Regions from separate parts of the Sporosarcina beigongshangi genome, predicted to be linked through region 2. Evidence: predicted binding sites of a transcription regulator. Region 2 holds the regulator's gene; each other region holds the start of a gene.

Region 1 (7,955 bases), on a different contig from region 2:
TCTTTGAAGCTGACGGTGCGACCGTGCGAATCAGTTAAACGACCATCCTCCATAATTTGCAGGAACATATTTTGAACATCCGGGTGCGCTTTTTCAATTTCATCGAGCAGTAAAATCGAATACGGATTGCGGCGAACCTGTTCTGTCAATTGACCGGCTTCCTCATGCCCAACATAGCCTGGAGGCGAACCGATAATTTTGGATACCGCGTGTTTCTCCATATATTCACTCATATCGAGACGAATTAACGCATCACGTGACCCGAATAACTCTTCCGCGAGCACTTTCGTAATTTCAGTTTTACCGACACCTGTTGGACCAACAAATAGGAATGACCCAATCGGACGGTCTTTCGCTTTGAGCCCAGCGCGGCTACGGCGAATGGCTTTTGCAATTTTATCGACCGCTTCTGCTTGACCAATGACCTTTTTGCCAAGGCTATCCGCAATACCTTTCATTTTCGCTTGTTCTGCTGCTTGTAGTTTTGTCACAGGGATTCCAGTTTTCTCTTCTACAATTAACTCGATGTCTGCAACAGTCACTTCCCCATGTTCTAGGTCTCCACTTTGTTTTGCCTCTTCTAATTTTTTTCGTAATTGAATTTCCTCATAACGCAAATTTGCCGCCTTTTCATAGTCTTCCTTTTCCGCCGCCTGCTCTTTTTGTTGAATCACTTCATTGAGACGTACTCCGATGGACTCTGAATCGGCTGATGTCTGTGCAAGATTTAAACGGGCACCGACTTCATCCATCAAATCAATTGCTTTGTCAGGTAAAAACCGATCTTGGATATACCGTTGTGATAAATTGACAAAAGCTTCTACCGCTTCATCCGGATAGTGCACACCGTGGAATTCTTCATAACGGTCCTTAATGCCATTTAGGATGAGAATCGTATCTTCCGCGGACGGCTCCTTCACAATAATCGGTTGGAAGCGGCGCTCGAGCGCAGCATCTTTTTCAATTTGACGGTATTCTTTCAACGTCGTTGCACCAATCAATTGTAGGCCGCCACGCGCTAAAGCTGGCTTCAAAAGATTTCCGGCATCCATTTTTGAACCTTCTGCAGTGCCTGCCCCAACGAGTAAGTGAATTTCATCGACGAATAAAATGACATCTTTCCGTGTCTGAAGTTCTTCAATCAATTGTTTCATCCGTTCTTCAAACTGCCCTCGAATACCCGTATTCGTTACGAGTGAAGCGACATCTAATAAATACACTTGTTTGTTCATCAATTTCACAGGGACATCGCCTTCGTGGATTTTCACTGCAAGTCCTTCAGCAATAGCTGTTTTACCAACCCCAGGCTCTCCGATGAGGACTGGGTTATTTTTATTTCTTCGATTTAACGTTTCAATGACACGCTTCACTTCTTGGTCACGTCCGATAACTGGGTCAATCTGTCCATCTTTGGCTTCATTTGAAAGATTTTTGCCCAACTGATCTAATAGGCCAGTGCCTTGATTATCTTGTGCTTGTCTCGTTTGTGTTCTCGCCTGTTGACCACCATTTGCTTGAGAAAAATGCTGTGCCTCGTTGTTAAATGACGGCATTTTCCCAGCAGTCAATTGACCTTGAATATCCTGAAAGCATCCGTGACATAAGTTGAGTTGCATGCCTTGGTGATTCACTTGAAATCTCAAACTCATCGTTGCTTCGTTTTGACCACAATGTTGACATTGCATATCTATTTCCTCCCTTTTGCTATCTTTAATTGACTTTGACTATATTTAACCTTTGATTGTAGTATATACTGACCTATTTTGACTTTCAAGTAACTTGCTTCGTTTTGAGTGTAGCCTGCCATTTATTCGTAAACGTAAAAGGGCTTTCTATAAAATCAATTTTCATTGACTTTATGGACAGCCCTATTCCTCTATATTCCCAAGACCCCCATCACCCGCCCCACAAACAACTCCCTATCATAATCATGGCACAGCTGCCCCGCTAACTTGACCGGATCACCAAAGAAAAACCGCTCATACAGCGTCTCGCGCGTCCCAAATGCACTCATCGTCAAATCCCATGCCAAACGGAAAATCCTTACCCTGTCCTCAGCATTATTAGCTTTTGATTGCAAATACTGGTCTAAATCCTCCCGAACACTGGACTGAAAGGCATTCTCTGTTGGAATCGACATCAACCCGCTAGCACCTAGCTGCTGAATGATTTCGGTGAATCGTGGGTAGACACGTGGAAAATAGTTGATGGCGATTAGGAGCGTTGTTCGATCAGGACGCATCCATCCCCATTCGTCTAGCTCGGCTTCGACTTCCGATTTAATGACCAACGCCTTCATCGTTTCCAGCGCGACGATGATTTCAGTCACCTTCTCTTGCACATGCTGGTATTCGCCGATATTAATAGTCTCGATGATGGATTGGACAACGCCTAACACAAATTCTGTTTTCACAATTTGTCTGGAAACGACCTGATGCAATGCAAACGGTTGATACGAGCTACAAGTCATAAAACTGTTAGCCACTGCGATGTTGTCATAATAAAACACGCGCTCCCAAGGTACTAAGACATTATCGAATACAACGATCGAATCCATTTCCTCATAGTGCGAACTCAATGGATAGTTAAATGTCGAGTCACCTCCGACAAATGATTCTCTACAGACGAATTTGAGCCCCGCGGTGTTACTGGGGATTGCAAAGGCGAAACCATTGGCGGCATCATTCACGCCACCTGTTGCAATGACGACAATTTCGTCAGTAATCCCGCCCTGAGTTGCAAGTAATCGTGCCCCCTTAATGACGAGTCCCGCCTCATTTCGTTCTACTACCTTGGCAGCAATCGGCTCCCTTTCATCTTCGAAATAGAATTGCGTTCGATTGACTTGCGGGTCGATGAACGTATGGGTCATAGACAGATCATTTTCGCGCGCATATTCATAAAACGACACAATGTTTTCAGGAAAGCAGTTCTCTTTTCCCTTCAATAAATCCACAGATGAGGCGAGCGCCATTACCACGGTATTCATATAATCAGGACTTCTACCCATCATGCCGTTGTTCGACAGCGCCCACTGCTGGACCATCGCCCGCCTTTTCACTAAATCCTCTATAGTTGATGGTTGTAAATATGACATGCCTACTTGCAGTCCTGATGTCGGGGATGGATACGTCATGTTTGCAGCGGCATGCTGTAAATCGTATAGGGCAGCTTGGCTTTTAATAATTCCCTTGAAGGCAGGATGCTTGGAAATCTTTCCTGTCACGGGTTGCCCATCTACCCAGACATTTGTTTGCAGCTCATCGATTCGTTTGATATAGTCACTGCCTGTAATTGCCGGCATATAGACACTCCTAACGGTTGGTTTATCAGTAGACTCTTGCCACTTCGCTATTTTTTATAATATTAATTTTCCTTATTGATTGTTACGAAATGGCAACATTTTATTATCTATTCATCAAATCCTTCACAACTATGGATATGACTCCAAAATATCCCGTTAATTTTACGAATGTGTAATGAACTTGTAATCGAACTGCTGTTGAACTCATTTAGGTAGTACCCTACTATTAGATATATAGTCATTGACTAATCAATGATTCATAGAAAAGGCGGTTGAAATACATAATGAAAAAATTAACATGTTCACTAATCTTGGCAGGCTCTTTAGCTTTCGGAATCACAGCGACTGACACAGAAGCAAGTACACATACGGTCAAAACTGGAGAGTCGCTCTGGATTATTTCAAAATCAAACAATGTGTCCGTATCTGATTTAAAAAAATGGAATAACTTATCATCAGACATACTCTATCCAAAACAAGTTTTACAAACATCCGCGAAAAATAGTAAATCGACAACTGAAAAGAAAACAACAGCTACCGCTTCCCCAAAAGTTGTTGATCAAGCGATGAAGCTAATAGGTATACCTTACGTATTCGGTGGGACGACGGTTAGGGGGTTTGACTGTAGTGGATTTATACAATATGCTTACAAAAAATCCGGAAAAAATATCTCGCGCACCACACTTAGCCAATTTGCACAAACGAAGAAAGTGACCTCCCCTAAGCCTGGTGACTTGGTGTTTTTCCAAAATACATATCGTAAAGGCATTTCGCATGTCGGTATTTACATTGGCAATAATAAGTTCGTCCATGCTGGAGGCAAAAAATCACAAGTAACAAGCTTAGACAACAGCTATTGGAAATCGAAATTTCATAGTTTTAAACGATTGTAAACAAAAAGCTCAGCCCCATCTGCTAAGGCTGAGCTTTTCTACATATGATGGCTACCTACAACTCATTAGATTGAACCGGGCCAGCTGGTATAGCTTCTTAGTAATATGCAAACCGATATTTAGCAACGTATCCAAATGAACTATTTCCTAATAAACAGCTGCTGGAACATATACTTGTTCAAACAATTCGTCTAAAATATGTAGTTGTCCTAAAATAGACAGTCCAATAATTCACGCATTCCCTGTTCATCATCATGTAAATGTTTTTCCGTGCATTCCATCCAAAGAGTTAATTACTTCTGAAGCAATTTATATGACTGACTCAATTGCAAATGTGTCACTCTCTAAAAAAAACATAAAAATAAGAGTACCGGTTTCGAATACCGGTACTCTCACCTCATAACTCAATCGTTGTTGGTTCTTCACCCTTTTTGTTCATCAAACGAATTGCGTTAGGCGTTACTTTCAAAATGGCAAGGTTTGCATCCTCTGGACCACTAAACCAGTGTTCCAAATGCTCATTCCAAATTTTCTTCTTTGCTCTTTCATCGTCTGAAATAGTGACGGTTCCTTCAATTTCTAAAAATTCATCTCCCAAACCTCTTCCATCATAGCCAATTAATATGTGTGTATGTGGATTTGCCTCGAGTTCATCTACTTTTTGCGTTTGCTTCGATGTTGCGGTGTAAAGTGTAAAGCCATCATTGAAAAACGTCATGTACCGTGTGTGGGGTTTGTTCTGTTGAATGGTTGCCATCACACCAACTAAGCTTTCTTCTAAGACTTTCAGTGCTTTTTTTCTTGCATCGATAATAATCTACTCTCCTTTTCAACGTTGTTATAGTTTGTCACTTGACGCAAAAATTAAACATCGTACTTAAGGATAGAATTAATACGCTCCAGATAATTTCTCATAAGCAGGGTAGCGCCTAACATCTTGATCTCTGCTATAGGAATTAAAAAATGCTCCCCTTAATATCAGGAATAGCGGAAAACTTCACATCTGTTCTTCCAGCACACCACCAGATGAATTTGTGTCAACTTAATAAAAAATAAGTTGACTAACATAAATCAGTTGTACTACAATAAATGAGTAAACTATAAAAACTTAATAGTTAACCAAACAAAAGGAGGCTCCATACCATGCTAGAATCGCGCTTCAAATTACAAATGATGATTACATCCGCCCTTTTTGCGGCTATTATTGGGGTTTTGGCACAAGTCACAATTCCACTACCCCTCGTTCCGATTACTGGACAAACGTTAGCAATTGGACTTGCCGCAACGATATTAGGCGCACGATACGGGACTTTATCTATTCTCATTTATTTATGTATGGGCGCTATCGGTATACCGGTATTTGCACAAATGACGGGTGGCTTAGGGATTCTCTTCGGTCCTACGGGAGGTTATTTAATTGGATTTATCCCCACTGCATTTATCATCGGCTATTATCTTGAGAAGACAAGCTTCACAATTAAACATGCCTTGATTGCAAACATCATCGGAATGTTTGTTGCCTTAATCTTTGGAACGGTATGGTTAAAAATAATTGCTAATCTATCGTGGACAGCGGCATTTACGGGTGGATTTGCACCTTTCCTTATCACGGGAATACTAAAAGCAGCTTTGGCAGCATGGGCTGGTATTGCCGTTCGAAATCGATTGAAATCGACTAGCTTATTAACACCGCGTAGTGCAGAAGCGAAATGACGCTAAATAAGAGGCATCCCGCAAGTCAATTCTGACTCACGAGATGCCTCTTATTTTTTGTTTCACCCATTAGCAGGATATTGTTTTTGTAGGAACGAAACGGATTGTGTAATTAATTCCTTTAGTACTTCCGAATCGATATCGTCTACTTTGTTAATATACACACATGCTTTTCCAGTTGTATGCTTGCCAAATCTAGCTAGCAGCGCTTCACGTTCCGTATCACCCGGCGCAAAATACAAACTAATTTTAGCTTTGCGTGGAGAAAAACCGACTAACGGCGCATCCCCTTCATGGCCTGTTTTATAGACATAATGATACGATCCAAATCCAATGATGCTTGGCCCCCACATTTTTGCTTCAAAGCCTGTTGCTTCATTAAACAAATTGAGTAATTTGTAAGCATCTTCACGTTTTTTGGGGCTATCTACATTTTCGATAAATTCGATAACATCCTTTTCCGTTTCCTTTGTTTTTTGTTCATACATGCTTTTCCCCTCCTTAACTGACTCGCATTTTTAAGGATAATGAAGAACGATGCTAGTGCCGCGGTGCAAAAAGAATAACTGAAACGCCTACTAGACAAATGGCAGCACCTATCCAATCGTAGACATCAGGTGCTTTTTTATCAATTCCCCATCCCCATAACACCGCGAGGACAATAAAGACCCCTCCATAGGCTGCATATACTCTACCAAATGAAGGAAATGCTTGAAAAGTAGCGATAACGCCATATAAAGCTAGAGTTACACCGCCAATTAGCCCCCAATAGAACGGCTTACCTTCCCTTAACCAAAGCCATATTAGATAGCCACCGCCTATTTCGGCCAATCCAGCAACTATAAACAAGATGACTGCAACAACTATTTTTCTCACTTCCAAACTTATTCATAGGCTTTTAGCTATTTCGAAAGGCTAATTATTTTAGTCCTTCAAATAACAATACTCTTGCCGGTGAAGCATCTGTCCCTGTTAATTTTAAAGGTGCCGCAACCATAAAGTAGGTACCTTGTTCAACTTCCTTTAACCGAAGCCCTTCTATTATAATGATATTATTGGCGAATAGTGTTTTATGAGTCGGATGACCTTCTTGACTTCTTTCAATGCCAAGTGTGTCTATTCCAGTTCCTCGAACACCTATCTCAGAAAGGTATTCTGCTCCATCATGTGTAAGATAAATAAAATCAAAATCAAAGGCTTCCTCAAAAGAGTTTTTCGTTTTAAAGAATAAGAAATCCCCCTTGCTAATCTCAAACTTCTCCAAATCCGCTTTCGTGATTCCGTCTTCCACATCTGTTAAATCAAGCACTTTACATTCGCCTACAAGGCTTTCCATTGGAATGGATTCAAACGTGTCCCCATCCACAACCATATGAAGTGGTGCATCAATATGCGTTCCCGAATGGACATCCAACTCCATACGCGTTTCAGTTACATATCCATTTGTCACCCGATTAAATTTCGGTTGCTTTTCCGCCTTATCTTTATAAACTGTCATACCCTCATAAATTGTTCCTGTCACATCATACATCTTCATTTTAACAACCACCTTTTGTTTAGAATCTGTTTATCAAACCATCTTATCATAGATAACCATTTACTTTTACTTTCTATATGCAATAAAAATTCGGACTTACATTAATAGAACGCAGTTGGTATACTGAGAACTGGTGTGATTATCATTCATCGCATAAGAACATACTGATGAAAAAGTAGGAGAGAATAGATATGAATTATGAAATTCCTTCGGAAAATTTCGACAGGAAAGATGGTTTAAGCGATTTCCAAGAGGAACGGATTATGCCTGACATGACATTTGTTTTATTTGGAGCTACGGGAGATTTAGCAAAACGAAAGCTATTTCCTGCACTCTATAATTTATTTCTCGATGGTAAAATGCCAGACGCAATCTCAATCATCGGTCTTGGTAGAACCCATTATCAACACGATGATTTCCGTTTTGTGGTGGAAAAAGCAATCCGGGAATATTCTAGAAGACCTATTCAGGTGTCTAATTTACAAGATTTTCTAAACTACTTTCAGTA
Region 2 (7,955 bases):
AGGCAGTTGAAATGGATCAGCAGGTAGAAATCAAAGCGTTTGATGAAACAAAAACACCGGCAAGCGTACCGCCGAAGTTTGCGCGCAATAAGATGAAAAAAGCGTTCGGCCAAGTGCCGAATACGAGTTATTATGAACTTGGTAATCTGCAAATTCAAAAAGTAGGCGAGGATTTTGTCTACATCGCACCTGTTGAATTTTCGGGTCTTTTCAAATGGTGGACTGGGAAAACGACACCAGGCTATTTCACGATGAGTGCGACTGATTCGGCAGACAATCCGAAATTCGTGAAGGCTGAAATGGCTTATACGCCGTCGTCCTATTTCCATAAGCAAGTAGAGCGTCATATGCGGATGGAAATGCCACATCTTATTTTCTACGGGGATGTCCAGCTGGAAATTGATGATGAGGGGAAACCGCATTATATTCGCACATACGGGAACTTTATTTCAGCACGTGACGGCTTTGATGTACAAGGGGTAGTTGTAGCGGATCCGGCAACAGGTGATATGAAGCAATATGCACTTGTGGATGTACCAGCATTTATTGACGGTGCAGTTTCTCCTGAGGCGGTTAGCCTGCAAAACAGTTATTTTGGTAACTACATTCATGGATTCTGGAACTCGGTATTCGGGAAAAAAGATGTGAAACTGCCTTCGGATGAAGGAACGGAAGCGAATGTGAGTCCAATTTTCGACGAAAATGGTCATATGTATTATTTCACTGATTTTACAAGTCCGAAAGAGGGTGTCGATTCGATGCTTGGTTATGCCTTAACGGATGGTCGGACGGGTGAAGCGACGTATTACACGGGCAATCTGGAAGAGTCCTACATGGATTCGCAAGGTGCTCTTCAAATTATTGAAAAGAAATTTATCGAAAAGAAATGGTCTGGTGAAATGCCTGTACTGTACAACTTTTACGGGGAAGCGAGTTGGTTAACGCCGGTGCTCGATTCGAATGGCTTCTTGCAAAATTACTTCATCGTATCTGCTGCGAATCCGGAAATATCGGTGTATGGAAATACTCCGAACGAAGCGCTGAAATTGTATAAAACGGCACTTCAACGCGGAGGAAGTACTGTCGATGGTAGTTCGGGCGCTGAAGAGGCACAAGCGTCGGTGACTGTCGTACGTGTTTTCAAGGAGCGTGTCGGTGACTTTACGGTAGTGTCGTTTTTGGCTGCCGATGGACGGAACTTTAGCGTGTCGTCTGAAACAGTGCCACTTGCTATTTATATCCAAGAGGGCGATCAATTGGCGATTACGTATATAGAGACAGGTGAGTTATTCTTACCAGTGAAAGCATTGACAAATAGCAGTATGAAATAGTATGTAACGGAGTACAGGGGAATTTCTCTTGTGCTCTGTTTTTAATTGGATGATTAAATGTCACTTATTCACGCCGATACTGCTGAAGTATAGTGCTTTTCAATTGCAGATTAATCGGTGCGTCATGTACAATTAAGTCAAAGATAGTCAAAGTCAACGGCTTATCACCCGGATGAAAGAGGTGAGGACATGCGAAATATTTCTGACATTATAGAAGGTTATTTAAAGGCCATAATCGAAGAAGAACAGAAAGGTGCAATTGTCATTAAGCGCAGCGAAGTTGCAGAGAAATTCCAATGCGTTCCTTCTCAAATCAATTATGTGATTAAAACCCGTTTTACGGTTGAACGTGGGTACGCGGTTGAATCGAAGCGCGGTGGCGGTGGATATATTCGGATTTTTCGAGTGCAGACCAATTCGCGTAAAGAATTGATTGAACATATTTTAGAAGGAATTCGAACGGGAGTCTCCTTTACAATGGCTGAAGATATTGTTTATCGGTTGATGGAGGAGGATGTCATATCGGAGCGTGAATCGAGGCTTATTTTAGCCGCAGTCGATCGTGCAACACTCTATCAGCCGCTTCCAGAACGTGATATTCTTCGGGCTCGCATTTTACAGGCGATGCTCGTAACGCTTATTTATGAGCAACTAGATTGAATGCCAATTTAACTACAATGAGGTGATTGTGTGATATGTGAAAATTGTAAGGAACGACCAGCCTCCGTCATTATTACGCAGGAAAGTGTAGCCGGTTTGGTGGAGCGTCATTTATGTGATAAATGTGCTTTCCAAACACAGGCATTCCACTTCGACCCAAACCAGGAACCATTGTCCATTCAACAATTTCTGTCACATTGGTTTAGCGGGACGGACCCATTTCAAGCACAGCAGCAAGCGCGTGATAGTTCACAAATCGGACTTGAATGCCCATCATGTGGCTTAACATTCCAAAAGTTTCTCGAAATCGGCAAATTTGGTTGTGCAACATGTTACGACACATTCCGTGGCAAATTACCGCATGTATTAAGAAAGCTTCACAATGGTCATTCAACTCATGTAGGGAAAATTCCAGTGTCATTCAATAAATTGTATGCGGTTAAAAAGAAAATCGAAGAGATTCGCGTGAAAATGCAAGCAGCTGTCGAGGCGGAGCATTTTGAAGAAGCGGCAGCTTTACGTGATGAGGCGAATACACTAAAGCAACACCTTGCCAATGGAGGTGAAACGAGCGATGTCGATTGAAAAGTTCATGCGCAATGCGGTGACGGGTTGGATGACGGCTCATGGCGAGCATTCTGACATTGTTATGTCAACGCGGATTCGTTTAGCTCGCAACCTAACGGGTTATCATTTTCCGATTGCATTTAAAGAGGAGGATGCAATGGCTGTCGATAAGGCTGTTGCTGGTGTCCTGCTCGATTCGGATGAAAGTTCGTATACCTATACGAAAATGGCGGATCTTCCGGCACTTGAGCGTCAAGTACTTGTTGAGAAGCATTTAATTAGCCCGCATTTGGCTAATCCAGATCGTCAAGGGGCAGTCATTCTATCGCAGGATGAAACCATTAGCGTCATGGTCAATGAAGAGGATCATATTCGCATCCAATGTATCTACCCGGGGCTTCAGCTCGAGGACGCCTATAATCAGGCGAACCGCGTAGATGATCACCTAGAAAAAGAATTGCCATATGCGTTTGATGAGGACTTTGGCTATTTAACAAGTTGCCCATCGAATACAGGAACGGGTATGCGGGCTTCTGTCATGATGCATTTGCCAGCTCTCACGATGACTAAGCAAATTGATCGTATTATCCCAGCTATTTCGAGACTCGGTATGGTCGTTCGAGGGAGCTATGGTGAAGGCAGCGAGGCACCTGGCAACGTATATCAAGTGTCGAATCAGACGACACTTGGAAAAACGGAGCAGGAAATCCTTGTCGATTTAGGCAATATTACATCGCGTTTAATCGCCCACGAACGGAATTCACGTGAATTGCTATTGGCGAAATCACGAATTGCACTCGAAAACAGGGTTTTCCGTTCGCTCGGTACAATTAGCTATGCTCGTCTATTGCCGTCGGGCGAGGCAGCGCGCTGTTTGTCAGATGTTCGATTGGGCATCGATATTGGTATTATTGAAGATATAGACATGTCCATTTTGAATGAACTACTGATTTTTATGCAAACAGGATTTTTACAGCAATATGCCGATGTGGAATTATCACAGGAAGAACGGGATATATTTAGAGCGAAACTATTTCGTGAACGACTCCATGCCGAGCGTGTATCGGCTTCGGCAGAAAAAAGTAAGGAAGAATGAGCAGGTACTTTGCGCATTTTATTTCACTTTAGTAAAGTTAAGTCAAAGATGGTCAAAGTCGATTTGGAGAATAAAGGAGTTCTCGTATGTCCGGTTGAATACCTATAAAAGAGGATACATTTCATCCCCTCTTATAAATGAGAACTTTGATTGATTATATAAAGAGAAGGAGAGGACTGAATATGATGTTTAATCGATTTACACAGCGCGCACAAAAAGTGTTGCAACTTGCCCAAGAAGAGGCGATTCGGATGAAACACGAATCCATCGGAACAGAACATATTTTACTTGGACTGATTCGTGAGGGCGGGGGCATTGCCGCAAAAGCGCTTGAAGCGATAGATGTTAGCTTTGAAACGATCGAGCAAGGTGTGGAAAAACTTGTCGGTGCAGGGTCAAAGGAAGTCGGTCCAATCGTTCATTATACGCCGAGGGCTAAAAAGGTCATTGAATTATCGGTAGATGAGTCACGCAAGCTAGGGCATTCCTATATCGGTACGGAGCATATTTTACTCGCCCTCATTCGTGAAGGTGAAGGGGTTGCAGCGCGTGTCTTAAACAATGCAGGAGTCAGCTTGAACAAAGCGCGTCAACAGGTGCTACAGCTGCTCGGTAGCAATGATAGCTCGGCGGGCAGTCAAGGTGTTGCAAATTCAGCATCAACACCCACATTGGACAGTCTTGCACGCGATTTAACAGAAATTGCACGCGAAGGTACGCTCGATCCCGTCATCGGACGTAGCACGGAAATTACACGTGTGATTGAAGTGCTGGCACGTCGTACAAAAAACAATCCTGTGCTTATCGGTGAACCAGGTGTAGGGAAAACGGCGATAGCAGAAGGGCTCGCACAACAAGTCGTGAATAATGAAGTGCCGGAAATTCTTCGTGACAAGCGAGTCATGACACTTGATATGGGAACTGTAGTTGCTGGAACGAAATATCGTGGTGAGTTTGAAGATCGCATGAAAAAAGTGATGGAAGAGATTCGACAAGCGGGTAATATTATTCTGTTTATCGATGAGTTGCATACACTAATCGGTGCAGGTGGAGCTGAAGGAGCAATTGATGCATCTAATATTTTGAAACCTTCTCTCGCACGTGGTGAATTGCAATGTATTGGTGCTACAACACTTGACGAATATCGTAAATATATCGAGAAGGATGCCGCACTTGAAAGACGTTTTCAGCCGATTCAAGTCGACGAGCCAACTGTCGATGAGACCATCCAAATTATTTACGGATTGCGCGACCGGTACGAAGCGCATCACCGTGTGAAAATTACGGATGCTGCGGTCGAAGCAGCAGCGAAAATGTCGGATCGTTATATTTCTGACCGTTTCCTTCCGGATAAGGCCATTGATTTGATTGACGAAGCAGGCTCAAAAGTACGTCTTCGTTCCTATACAACACCGCCTAATTTGAAGGAACTTGAATTGAAATTGGAAGCCATTCGTTCTGAAAAAAATGCGGCTGTCCAAAGTCAGGAATTCGAAAAGGCTGCTTCTTTCCGTGATAAGGAACAGAAGATGAAAGAAGAGCTTGAGACGACGAAAACAGCTTGGAAAGAAAAACAAGGGCAAACAGAATCGGAAGTAACGGTCAACGAAATCGCCGAAGTAGTGGCGATGTGGACGGGTATTCCGGTCTCGAAAATCGCCGAAACAGAAACGGCGAAATTGCTCAATATGGAAGAAGTGCTACACGAGCGTGTCATTGGTCAAGCGGAAGCAGTGACGGCTATTTCCCGGGCAATACGTCGAGCGCGTGCTGGATTGAAAGATCCGAAACGTCCAATTGGGTCGTTCATTTTCCTAGGGCCTACAGGTGTCGGGAAAACGGAATTAGCAAGAGCGCTTGCAGAAGTCATGTTTGGGGACGAAGATGCGATGATTCGTGTCGACATGTCTGAGTACATGGAAAAACACTCTACGTCACGCCTTGTTGGTTCGCCTCCGGGCTATGTCGGCTATGATGAGGGAGGACAGCTGACGGAAAAAGTTCGTCGCAAACCGTACTCTGTTGTCTTACTCGATGAGATTGAAAAGGCGCACCCAGATGTCTTCAATATTCTGTTACAAGTATTGGAAGACGGTCGTTTGACAGATTCAAAAGGTCGTACAGTCGATTTCCGCAACACGGTTGTCATTATGACATCCAACGTAGGTGCGCAGGCATTGAAGAAAAATCGTTACGTCGGCTTTAATTTACAGGAGCCAGGACGCGATTATGAAGGTATGAAAGAAACGATGCTTGGTGAGTTGAAGAAGGCATTCCGACCGGAGTTCTTAAACCGTGTAGATGAAATGATTGTATTCCACTCACTTGAAAAAGAGCATTTACGTGAAATTGTTACACTGATGTCTAACGAATTGACGAAACGTCTCGGAGAGCAAGATATTGAACTTGTGTTAACAGATGAGGCGAAACTGAAAATTGTGGATGCCGGGTATGACCCAGAGTACGGTGCTCGTCCATTGCGTCGCGCCCTTCAAAAGCACGTCGAAGATCGATTGTCTGAGGAACTTCTTAAAGGGACAGTTTTGACAGGTGGAAAAGTGCTCGTCGATGTGGAGGACGGAGAATTTACCGTCAAGACCGTTACCGATAAAAAGAAAAAGCAAGTTACAGCGGAAAAATAATAAGTGAATGGGATAGTCTGTCCGTCGAAGGTGTTTTTCGATGGAATTGGGCTGTCCTTTTCGTCTTCATTCATCTAAGGTTAAACTTCAGATAAATAAAGACGAAGGAAGGAAACTTAAGTGCGCCGTGTTCTGTGGGGTACTTGCTTGATTCGAAATCTGGACGCAATTACGTCGAGGCATAATGGATAGATGTGGAGGGCAATATGGCAAAAAGAAAAACGAAATTCATGTGTAGGTCCTGTGGCTATGAATCGCCGAAGTGGATGGGGCGCTGCCCGGGGTGTGGGGAATGGAATACGATGGACGAGGAAGTTGAAATTGTTCAAAAAGGCCCGCGAGGTGCATTCCAGCATACCGATAATGTTCGTCAGAAGGCTATGCCAATCAGTGCCATTGAAACGGTAGAGGAGCCGCGGATTGACACGGATTTAGAGGAATTAAACCGGGTGCTTGGCGGCGGAGTTGTCCCGGGCTCGCTTGTCCTTATAGGTGGAGATCCGGGAATTGGTAAGTCCACGCTGTTGCTGCAAGTCTCATCGTTACTTGCCAATAAAGGGCAGCGCGTGCTGTATATTTCGGGCGAGGAATCAATTCGTCAGACGAAGCTCCGTGCAGAGCGGCTTGGTGTAGCGTCAGATGAGCTTTATATATTTGCAGAAACAGATTTAAGTCAAATTCATGAAACAATTTCTAGCGTAGAGCCGCAGTTTGTTATTGTAGACTCTATTCAAACGGTTCATCACCCAGAGGTGACATCGGCGCCGGGAAGTGTGTCGCAAGTACGGGAATGTACAGCGGAATTGATGCGTATTGCGAAGACGAAGAATATCGCTATTTTCCTTGTTGGGCATGTGACGAAGGATGGCCAAATTGCAGGGCCAAGACTGCTAGAGCATATGGTGGATACCGTTCTTTATTTTGAAGGGGAAAGGCATCATACATACCGTATTTTGCGTAGTGTAAAAAATAGGTTTGGCTCAACGAATGAGATTGCTATTTTTGAAATGCTACAGGCTGGATTAAAAGAAGTGTTAAATCCTTCGGAACTATTTTTACAGGAACGCTCGCAGGGAGGGGCAGGCTCAACGGTCGTTGCCTCGATGGAGGGAACGCGTCCGATTCTTGTGGAAATACAAGCGCTTGTCACGCCATCGAGCTTCAATTACCCGAAACGAATGGCGACAGGGCTTGATCAAAATCGTGTGTCCTTGCTCATGGCAGTGTTAGAGAAACGAATAGGGATGCTGTTGCAGGCACAGGATGCTTATATTAAAGTGGCTGGCGGTGTAAAGTTGGATGAACCGGCCATTGACCTAGCGGTGCTGATGAGTATTGTTTCTAGCTATAAAGATACGGCAGCTGGTTTGTCCGATTGTTTTATTGGCGAGGTTGGGTTGACGGGGGAAGTGCGTCGAGTTTCTCGTATCGAACAACGTGTGACGGAAGCAGCGAAGCTAGGCTTTGAGCGTGCTATTATTCCCGCATCCAATCTAGGGGGCTGGGATTATCCGAAAGGTATTCAAGTAGTGGGTGTAGAAACGGTTAGTGATGCTTTAAAACTTGCCTTTTCGAACTAGCAGGAATGAAGGAGTGTCAAGAAGGCAATTATGTGAACAGCGAAACTTCTATATGTGATTCGGAGTCCTATCACATATA
Region 3 (7,955 bases), on a different contig from region 2:
AAGAGTGAACAGTTGTCATCATACCGCGCTCGATACCAAACTTATCGTTCAATACTTTTACAATTGGTGCAAGACAGTTTGTCGTACATGATGCATTCGATACGATTGTATCATTTGCAGCATCGTATGTTTCATGGTTAACACCCATAACAAGCATTGGAATATCGCCTTTTGCCGGAGCTGACAAGATAACACGTTTCGCGCCCGCTTCAATGTGCTTGTTAAGTCCTTCGCGGTCTGTGAATACGCCTGTTGAATCGATAACAACATCTATGCCAAGCTCTCCCCATGGTAGATCTGCAGGGTTTCTTTCAGCGTATACTTTAATATTTTTACCGTTCACAACTAGGCTATTGCCTTCAGCACTGATTTCTGCATCGTTAACACCGTGTACAGAGTCATATTTCAGAAGGTGTGCAAGCATTGCTGCATCCGTTAAATCGTTGATTGCAACGATTTCGATTTCCTCTTGTTGCAAAGCCTCGCGGAATACTTTACGCCCAATACGTCCAAATCCGTTAATTGCAAGTTTCATAGCCATAATAAATTACCTCCGAGTAGTTTTTTATATTTTTTAAAACATTTATCCACTTTTACCTATTCCCTAAAAATTAAAGCCTTAATCCTAAAAAATTATTTATTGATGAGCAGTTTCAGCATTTCATTTGCCGCACCTTCATCTGTAACTAAAATCGTTTGTTTCGGTGCGCTTGCCATATAAGCCAAAATGGCTTCTGCTTTGCTACCTCCACCAGCCACCGAAATGATAAGTGGAACTCGCTCTAAATGGCTCGTCTGAATACCAACTGTACGAAGTCGATGAACGACATTACCATCTTTGTCGAAATAATAACCAAATGCTTCACCAATAGCTCCATTTTTTTGAAGCAATTGCTGTTCCTCGTCTGGCGAATTACGCAAGACAGCCATCGTTTGAGCATCTCCGATTCCATGAAGAACACAATCCGCAGTTTCATAAAGGGCAAGCATCTTCACAACAAACGGCTCATTGCGAAATGCTTTTTGCGCTTCTTCACTTAACGACTCTGGGTAATAAAACGTACTATACGTTCCCCCACACGCTTCAGCGAAGGAAGCTGCGATTACATTTGCCTGTAAGCCGATATCGTCTCCGACACCGCCTCGCGCGGCGATAAAAAACTGATCCGTTGTGTCACTAAATTTTTCGATATGCGAGGGAATCGCTGCAATTGTACTCCCACCAGTAACGGCTACAATTTTGCCTTCTCCAATTTTGGAGCTGAATTGTTTCGCCGCCTCCATGCCTAACAAACTTTTTGCAGTAGAGTCACTGTCCATATCACAATTACCAGAAACAACCTTGACAGAGCGAATGCCTAAAAACTCCGTTAGCTTTTTAGCAAGCGATGCGCGACCCGACCAGTCTTCCATAACAGACTCAAGCGTTTGTAACACTGTGTTACCTTCAACTGTAATCGAGGCACCTTCTTTTGCCACATGAATAAGATTCTGAGCCCGTAGAATATCCATCATCGTTCGTGTTTCTCGTTCTGAAAGACCAGCAATCTGACCAAGTGGACGCCTTCCGATTGGACCCGACATTTTGATGAACTTCAATATTCGGTATCTTTGCTGCATAAGCTCCATCATTTCAGGTACGAGTTGCCTTTGCGCTTCCATCATAGTGTTCAATTGTTCCTCCTTTCAGTCACAAGGACATATGTCGTCCCATAGAACTGAAAAATGTCCCACGTAGAACAAAAAAATATTTACAACCTAATTGTATACTATCTTCTGTCACTAATCAACAATAACGTTTTGTTTTCAAAATCAATTACGCCCGGAGGCTTTCTCTGAATTCGGCGGGCATTTGGGCATCCCCTAAATAGGGGAACAAAACCGCATTCATTCCGCCACCTACAAAGGTAGTTTCTTTCTGCTGAATTCAAAATAAACCAACGACGTCTATATAACCAATTGCACCATACAATAATACTGAGTCGTCTTTCTCAATAACTGGAATCATTAGCATATATTTTTCATGACTCACATCGTCCATTTCAATATTAATTTCGTCCCACGTAAGTGGAAAATCCTCCTGCGCTAGTTTCATCATTGCTTTTGCTTCCTCACAAAGATGGCAGTTTGGTTTTGTGTAAAATGTGACATGCATTGGAAACACCTCTAGAAATTTAATATACTTTTAGTATAGATGAAGAATGTGTGGTGTGCACAAGATACTGCTTCATATAAAGTGAACTTAGTGATTCCATTGAAGTCGCTGCGGTGCTAGGTAGCGATGGTTAAGTTTTGAAATTAAAAAAGCCGACCCATAAGCAGATCGGCTTCATTATAATTATTTTACTTCCTTCATATCACTGCGTGCGATAATATGGTCAATTAAACCGTATTCCTTTGCACGTTCTGCAGTCATAAAGTTATCGCGATCAGTATCTTTTGCAAGTACTTCAATCGACTGTCCTGTACGCTCTGCAAGAATGCCATTTAGTTTTTCACGTAGGAAAAGAATACGCTTTGCAGCAATTTCGATTTCTGTCGCTTGACCTTGTGCGCCGCCAAGTGGTTGGTGAATCATCACTTCTGCATTTGGAAGGGCATAGCGTTTCCCTTTCGTACCCGCTGCAAGAAGGAATGCCCCCATTGAAGCTGCCATACCGATACAAATTGTTTGAACATCCGGCTTGATGAACTGCATTGTATCATAAATTGCCATACCAGCTGTGATACTTCCACCTGGGCTATTAATGTAAATTGAAATATCCTTTTCTGGATCTTCAGCTTCAAGGAAAAGAAGCTGCGCAACGATAGAATTTGAAACGTTGTCGTCAATTCCACTACCAAGCATAATAATTCTGTCTTTCAATAGGCGGGAATAAATATCATAAGCCCGCTCCCCACGACTCGTCTGTTCAATTACTGTAGGTATTAGATTCATTCCATTTCCTCCTTCAAGGTGGATAGTGTTTTCAGTCTGTTGAAACATAGATGTGCTTCAACTGTAATTTTATCATACATAGTATGGTCAACGAAGGTCAAATATAACGCTTCTAAAATAACTATTGCATTCGGCTGACTGCATTAGTATAATGGAATTTGTCTGCTACAAGGCAGTTTATGCATATTGAGTCCTCGTGGTGCAATGGATAGCACGCAAGCCTCCGAAGCTTGAAATGTGGGTTCGACTCCCGCCGAGGGCATTCTCACCCGTCATTGTGTACGTACGCAATGACGGGTATTTTATTGTTTACAAAAGTATTATTCATTTGTAGCTGGGAGTGAATAAGTTAGATTTCCGTCTTTGTTGGACACTTTGCCGAAATGGTTGCACACTCTTTCACTTTCGTTGGACACTCCCCCCAATTGGTTGCACACTTCGACGATTTCGTTGCACACTCCACCCTTTGTTGCACACTTTGACGAAATGGTTGCACATTTGCTCACTTTGGTTGCACACTCCGCCCTTTGTTGGACACTTTGACAAAATGGTTGTACACTCTCCCACTTTGGTTGGACACTCCACCCAATTGGTTGCATACTTCGACGATTTCGTTGCACATTTGCTCACCTTGGTTGCACACTTTGACTAAATGGATGCACAGTTGCTCACTTTGGTTGCACACTCCTTCAAATGGCTGCACTTCCCAAAATAAAAAACCGTCTCCAACTATCGTATGACGATAAGAAAACGGCTGGGATGGTTATTTATTTTTCATTTTCAACAAGGACCGAAAGTGTACTTAGTGCCTGTTCCTCGTCAATGCCTTCAGCAATGAGTGTGACAGATGTGCCGCGCGCGATTGCGAGGCTCATAATCCCCATAATACTTTTCGCATTAACTTGACGATTCTCTTTCCTCAAAAATACATCCGCTGTAAAACGGTTTGCCTCCTGGACAAAAAGTGCTGCTTGCCTTGCTTGTAATCCTGATTTCAACTTTACTTCCACTGTTTGTTCTGCCATGTATTCCCCAACTCCTATCTATTTGTCAGCTTCCAATGCCCCCGTTACGGAGATTTTCTGCAATTTCCTCTATTTTTCTTAAACGATGGTTCACGCCTGACTTACTTACCGCCCCGCCTGAAACCAATTCGCCAAGTTCTTTTAATGTAATATCCTGATTGTCCACACGTAGTCTCGCGATTTCTTGTAATCTATCTGGCAATTGCCCTAATCCTATTGTGCTCTCGATAAATTTTATGTTTTCAACCTGGCGCTGGGCAGCCCCAATTGTTTTATTCAAATTTGCGGTTTCACAGTTCACAAGCCTGTTTACGCTGTTGCGCATATCACGGATAATCCGTACATCCTCGAATTTCATCAACGAGACATGCGCGCCGACGATGCTTAGAAAGTCCGATATTTTCTCTGCTTCCTTCAAATAGGCAATATAACCTTTTTTGCGCTCAATCGTTTTACCGTTGAGCTGATATTTATTCATCAATTCTACGAGCGCTTCGCTATGTTCCTTGTAAATCGAAAAGATTTCAAGATGATAAGAGGATGTCTCGGGATTATTCACCGAACCACCCGCAAGAAAAGCACCTCTTAAATAAGCACGCTGACAGCATTTCTTTTTTACGATTTCGGGTGATATTTCATTTTTAAATTGAAATGTTCCCGTTAAAATGAGTAGATCTTCCAGAAGCGGCTTAGCACCATCCCGTATTCTACAAATATATACGTTGTTTTTTTTCAAACGCATTTTTTTCCGAACAAGTAATTCTACTTTATAGGGATACAAGCGTTTTAAATTTGAATACAAACGCCTTGCAATCGCAGCATTTTCAGTTTGCACATCTAGGCTTAGTTGTTTATTTGAAAAGGACAGTGCGCCATTCATTCTAATGAAAGCCGCAACCTCCGCCTTTATACAACAATCATCTGCCTCAATCTGCGTCATTTCTTTCTTTGTCTCTGAAGCAAAAGACATGATTTTTCAAGTCCCCTTTCCCGGCGACGATCACGTCTAATCCGTTTTTATAGCACTATCTATATAATCCATGAGCAAATTTGCAACTTTTTCAGAATCATGCATCACATTTTTGCCATTCACCAATGCCATATTTTTCACAATGACATCAGGGACAAGTCGTTGAATGTTCTCCAAATCATTAATAACAGACCACGGTGGCTCCGTTTGCTCCTTCTTGCCTAACAGCGCTGCAATATCGGCACCATTCAATAATACCGCATCGAGGAATGCTTCACCTGCGTGATCATATAATGCCTGGACATGCTCTGATGCCGTATAACGATACGTTTCTCCTGCTTGTGTTGTTAAATTACCAATATATATTTTTTTTGCCTTACATGCTAGAACAGCCTCACGAATCGCTGGAACGAGTATTGTCGGTAAAATGCTTGTGTACAAACTACCTGGACCAAAAACAAGTAAGTCCGCTCCCATAATTGTATCGACCGTTTCGGGAAGTGGCTCAGCTTCTTGGGGTGACATATACACTTTGCGGATTTTCCGACCATATACCGGAATTTTAGACTCTCCTGTTACAATTGTGCCATCTTCCAATTCAGCATGCAATGTAATCCGTTGATTGGCAGCCGGTAACACTTTTCCTTTAATATTCAGCACGCGACTCATTTGCTCGATAGCACGTGCGAAATCACCTGTAATATCCGTCATCGCAGCAAGCATTAAATTACCTAGTGAATGCCCTTTCAAATCCTCCGAAGACGAAAAACGGTATTGAAACATCCTTTCAATAAGGGGTTCAACATCTGAAAGCGCTGCCATGACCTGACGGATATCACCCGGTGGGGGAATATCATATTCGTCAAGAAGTCTACCCGAGCTTCCTCCATCATCCGCTACAGACACAACTGCCGTCAAGTCAATATGATGACTTTTTAAACCGCGCAATAACGTAGACAATCCGGTTCCGCCACCGAAGGCAACTACTTTTTTCAATTTACCGGATCGAGACATGATGTCATTCCTTTCTCTTTTCAATATCTCGATGCGTTATGAGCGTCCGGTATTCATCCTTAAATCTCGCTCCGAAAAATTCGGCTAGCGTGACTGAGCGATGCTGCCCTCCCGTACAACCGAATGCGACGACAACTTGTGATTTGCCTTCATTTTTATACTGCGGAATTAAAAACTTAAACAAATCGGATAACTTTTCAATGAGGATTTGTGTATCGCTCCACTTCAGCACATAGTCGTACACATCCTTATCAAGTCCCGTCTGCACCTTTAACTCCTGAATATAAAAAGGATTCGGTAGAAAGCGTATATCGAACACGACGTCAGCATCTATCGGCATACCATGCTTAAAGCCGAATGAAATGAAGTTTACAGTAAAGCCAGCGCCTTCTTTTGTAGAAAATTCGGCCATAATTTTTTCGCGCAATGCCCTTGGCTTCAAGCCCGACGTTTGATAAATAGAGCGAGCCCTACCTTTCAATTCTGTTAGCAAAAGGCGTTCTTTGCGAATTCCCTCTAGTGGTAATCCCCCCTCCGCTAAAGGATGCGAGCGTCTCGTTTCTTTATAGCGCCGAACGAGCGTCTCATCATCTGCATCGAGGAATAAAATACGAGAAGACACACCTTCCATCCGAAGCAAATCATCGAGCGCACCAATGAGCGAATCGAAAAGGTCCCCGCCCCGCGTATCCATAACGGCCGCGATGCGTCTCATACGATTTTCCGACTTCATCATAAGGTCAAGGAACATGACTAATAATTCAGGAGGCAAATTATCTATACAATAAAACCCAAGATCTTCAAAGCTTTGCATCGCTACTGTCTTACCTGCACCTGACATGCCTGTAATAATGACAATTTCCACATCGCTATTTGGTGTTTCTATTTCCGTCATAGTCCATCACCTTCCTTTGATCGCTGAATTTCTTCCTTCAACAATTTAAAGTCTTCCGTGTAAAAAAAAGTACCATACTGGATGCCCTTTTGCGTGACGGCAAACAATAAATTTGTTCGATCTCCTTCTGCCATTGGAAGGGTTTGTAAGCTTTCAACAGGATGCCATTCAAGCACCCCTTCTGTTGTCGTTTCAAATGGAATTCCAATTAGATCACGTGCCATAAATGTATAGAGCATCCACTCATCTAAAACGCGCTGTCCAGCATCATCCATAATAACCATTGTGTAAACGCCCTTTAAATGTGGTTCAACAGCTTCGGTACCCGTTTCTTCTAAAAACTCCCGCACTGCCGCTTCATACACCGACTCGCCAGGGTCCATTTTTCCTCCGGGCGCTACATACCAATCGCGACGTGGTTTTTTTAATAATAATACTTGACCGTCTTTCACAACGACTAAGTTTGCGATTTTTTGCATTTGTCCATCCTCACCTTTTTAAGCGCATGCATTTAGTATACAATGAATTGAAGATAAACAAAACGAAAAAGGAGGCCACCCACTAGGATATTCTAGTAGATGGCCTTTTTTGTAAGTAGCTATATCAAAAGGGGGGTCAATTGATACTACTAGTATACCTCTAAGATGTTGCATTCCTGTTACAAGCATATTAAGGTTACGTTAAAATATGCCAAATCGATCAATTATGCTTTAGCGCCTAGCTTTTCCATCAATTCTTCGACATATTTTTGAACGGCTTGTGCAGCAATACTGCCGTCACCTGTTGCTGTCACTACTTGGCGCAATAATTTCTCACGCACATCGCCAGCCGCATAAATTCCTGGTACAGACGTTTCCATAATGTCGTTCGTCTTGACATAGCCGTTTTCATCAAGAATTCCTAATTTTTCAAAAGGAGCTGTTAATGGATCCATTCCAATATAGACGAACACGCCATCTGTCTCAAATTCCTTTTCTGAACCATCAATCGTTGAAACAAGCGTAACAGAGCCAACCTTACCGTCTTTGTCGTTCACTTGTTTAACCGTTGAATTCCACACAAAGTCAATCTTGTCGTTCGCAAACGCACGATCTTGAAGAATCTTTTGTGCAC

The links. The regulator CtsR, encoded in region 2, represses protease genes until heat stress. The targets are predictions, from matches to a motif close to ATGGTCAATAAAGGTCAAACA.
Region 1: the regulator CtsR is predicted to act here: its motif matches at 1,718-1,738, upstream of R2B77_RS07285 (ATP-dependent Clp protease ATP-binding subunit).
Region 3: the regulator CtsR is predicted to act here: its motif matches at 3,022-3,042, upstream of clpP (ATP-dependent Clp endopeptidase proteolytic subunit ClpP).

Annotation. Positions count from the first base shown of each region.
Region 1 covers NZ_JAWLIR010000010.1:28,189-36,143, forward strand. Annotated here, with positions in the region: gene R2B77_RS07285 (ATP-dependent Clp protease ATP-binding subunit) at 1-1,685, opposite strand, end outside; gene hpaB (4-hydroxyphenylacetate 3-monooxygenase, oxygenase component) at 1,877-3,304, opposite strand; gene R2B77_RS07295 (C40 family peptidase) at 3,589-4,197, shown strand; gene R2B77_RS07300 (pyridoxamine 5'-phosphate oxidase family protein) at 4,595-5,008, opposite strand; gene R2B77_RS07305 (biotin transporter BioY) at 5,341-5,910, shown strand; gene R2B77_RS07310 (DUF1801 domain-containing protein) at 5,973-6,398, opposite strand; gene R2B77_RS07315 (YnfA family protein) at 6,451-6,777, opposite strand; gene R2B77_RS07320 (cyclase family protein) at 6,830-7,447, opposite strand; gene zwf (glucose-6-phosphate dehydrogenase) at 7,711-7,955, shown strand, end outside.
Region 2 covers NZ_JAWLIR010000031.1:53,374-61,328, reverse strand. Annotated here, with positions in the region: gene R2B77_RS13730 (hypothetical protein) at 1-1,331, shown strand, start outside; gene R2B77_RS13725 (CtsR family transcriptional regulator) at 1,521-1,991, shown strand; gene R2B77_RS13720 (UvrB/UvrC motif-containing protein) at 2,022-2,576, shown strand; gene R2B77_RS13715 (protein arginine kinase) at 2,566-3,654, shown strand; gene R2B77_RS13710 (ATP-dependent Clp protease ATP-binding subunit) at 3,837-6,296, shown strand; gene radA (DNA repair protein RadA) at 6,503-7,876, shown strand.
Region 3 covers NZ_JAWLIR010000032.1:69,982-77,936, reverse strand. Annotated here, with positions in the region: gene gap (type I glyceraldehyde-3-phosphate dehydrogenase) at 1-541, opposite strand, end outside; gene R2B77_RS14325 (sugar-binding transcriptional regulator) at 634-1,665, opposite strand; gene R2B77_RS14320 (glutaredoxin family protein) at 1,928-2,155, opposite strand; gene clpP (ATP-dependent Clp endopeptidase proteolytic subunit ClpP) at 2,339-2,938, opposite strand; tRNA gene R2B77_RS14310 (tRNA-Arg) at 3,129-3,200, shown strand; gene R2B77_RS14305 (HPr family phosphocarrier protein) at 3,706-3,963, opposite strand; gene whiA (DNA-binding protein WhiA) at 3,989-4,933, opposite strand; gene R2B77_RS14295 (gluconeogenesis factor YvcK family protein) at 4,970-5,947, opposite strand; gene rapZ (RNase adapter RapZ) at 5,952-6,842, opposite strand; gene R2B77_RS14285 (NUDIX hydrolase) at 6,839-7,321, opposite strand; gene trxB (thioredoxin-disulfide reductase) at 7,546-7,955, opposite strand, start outside.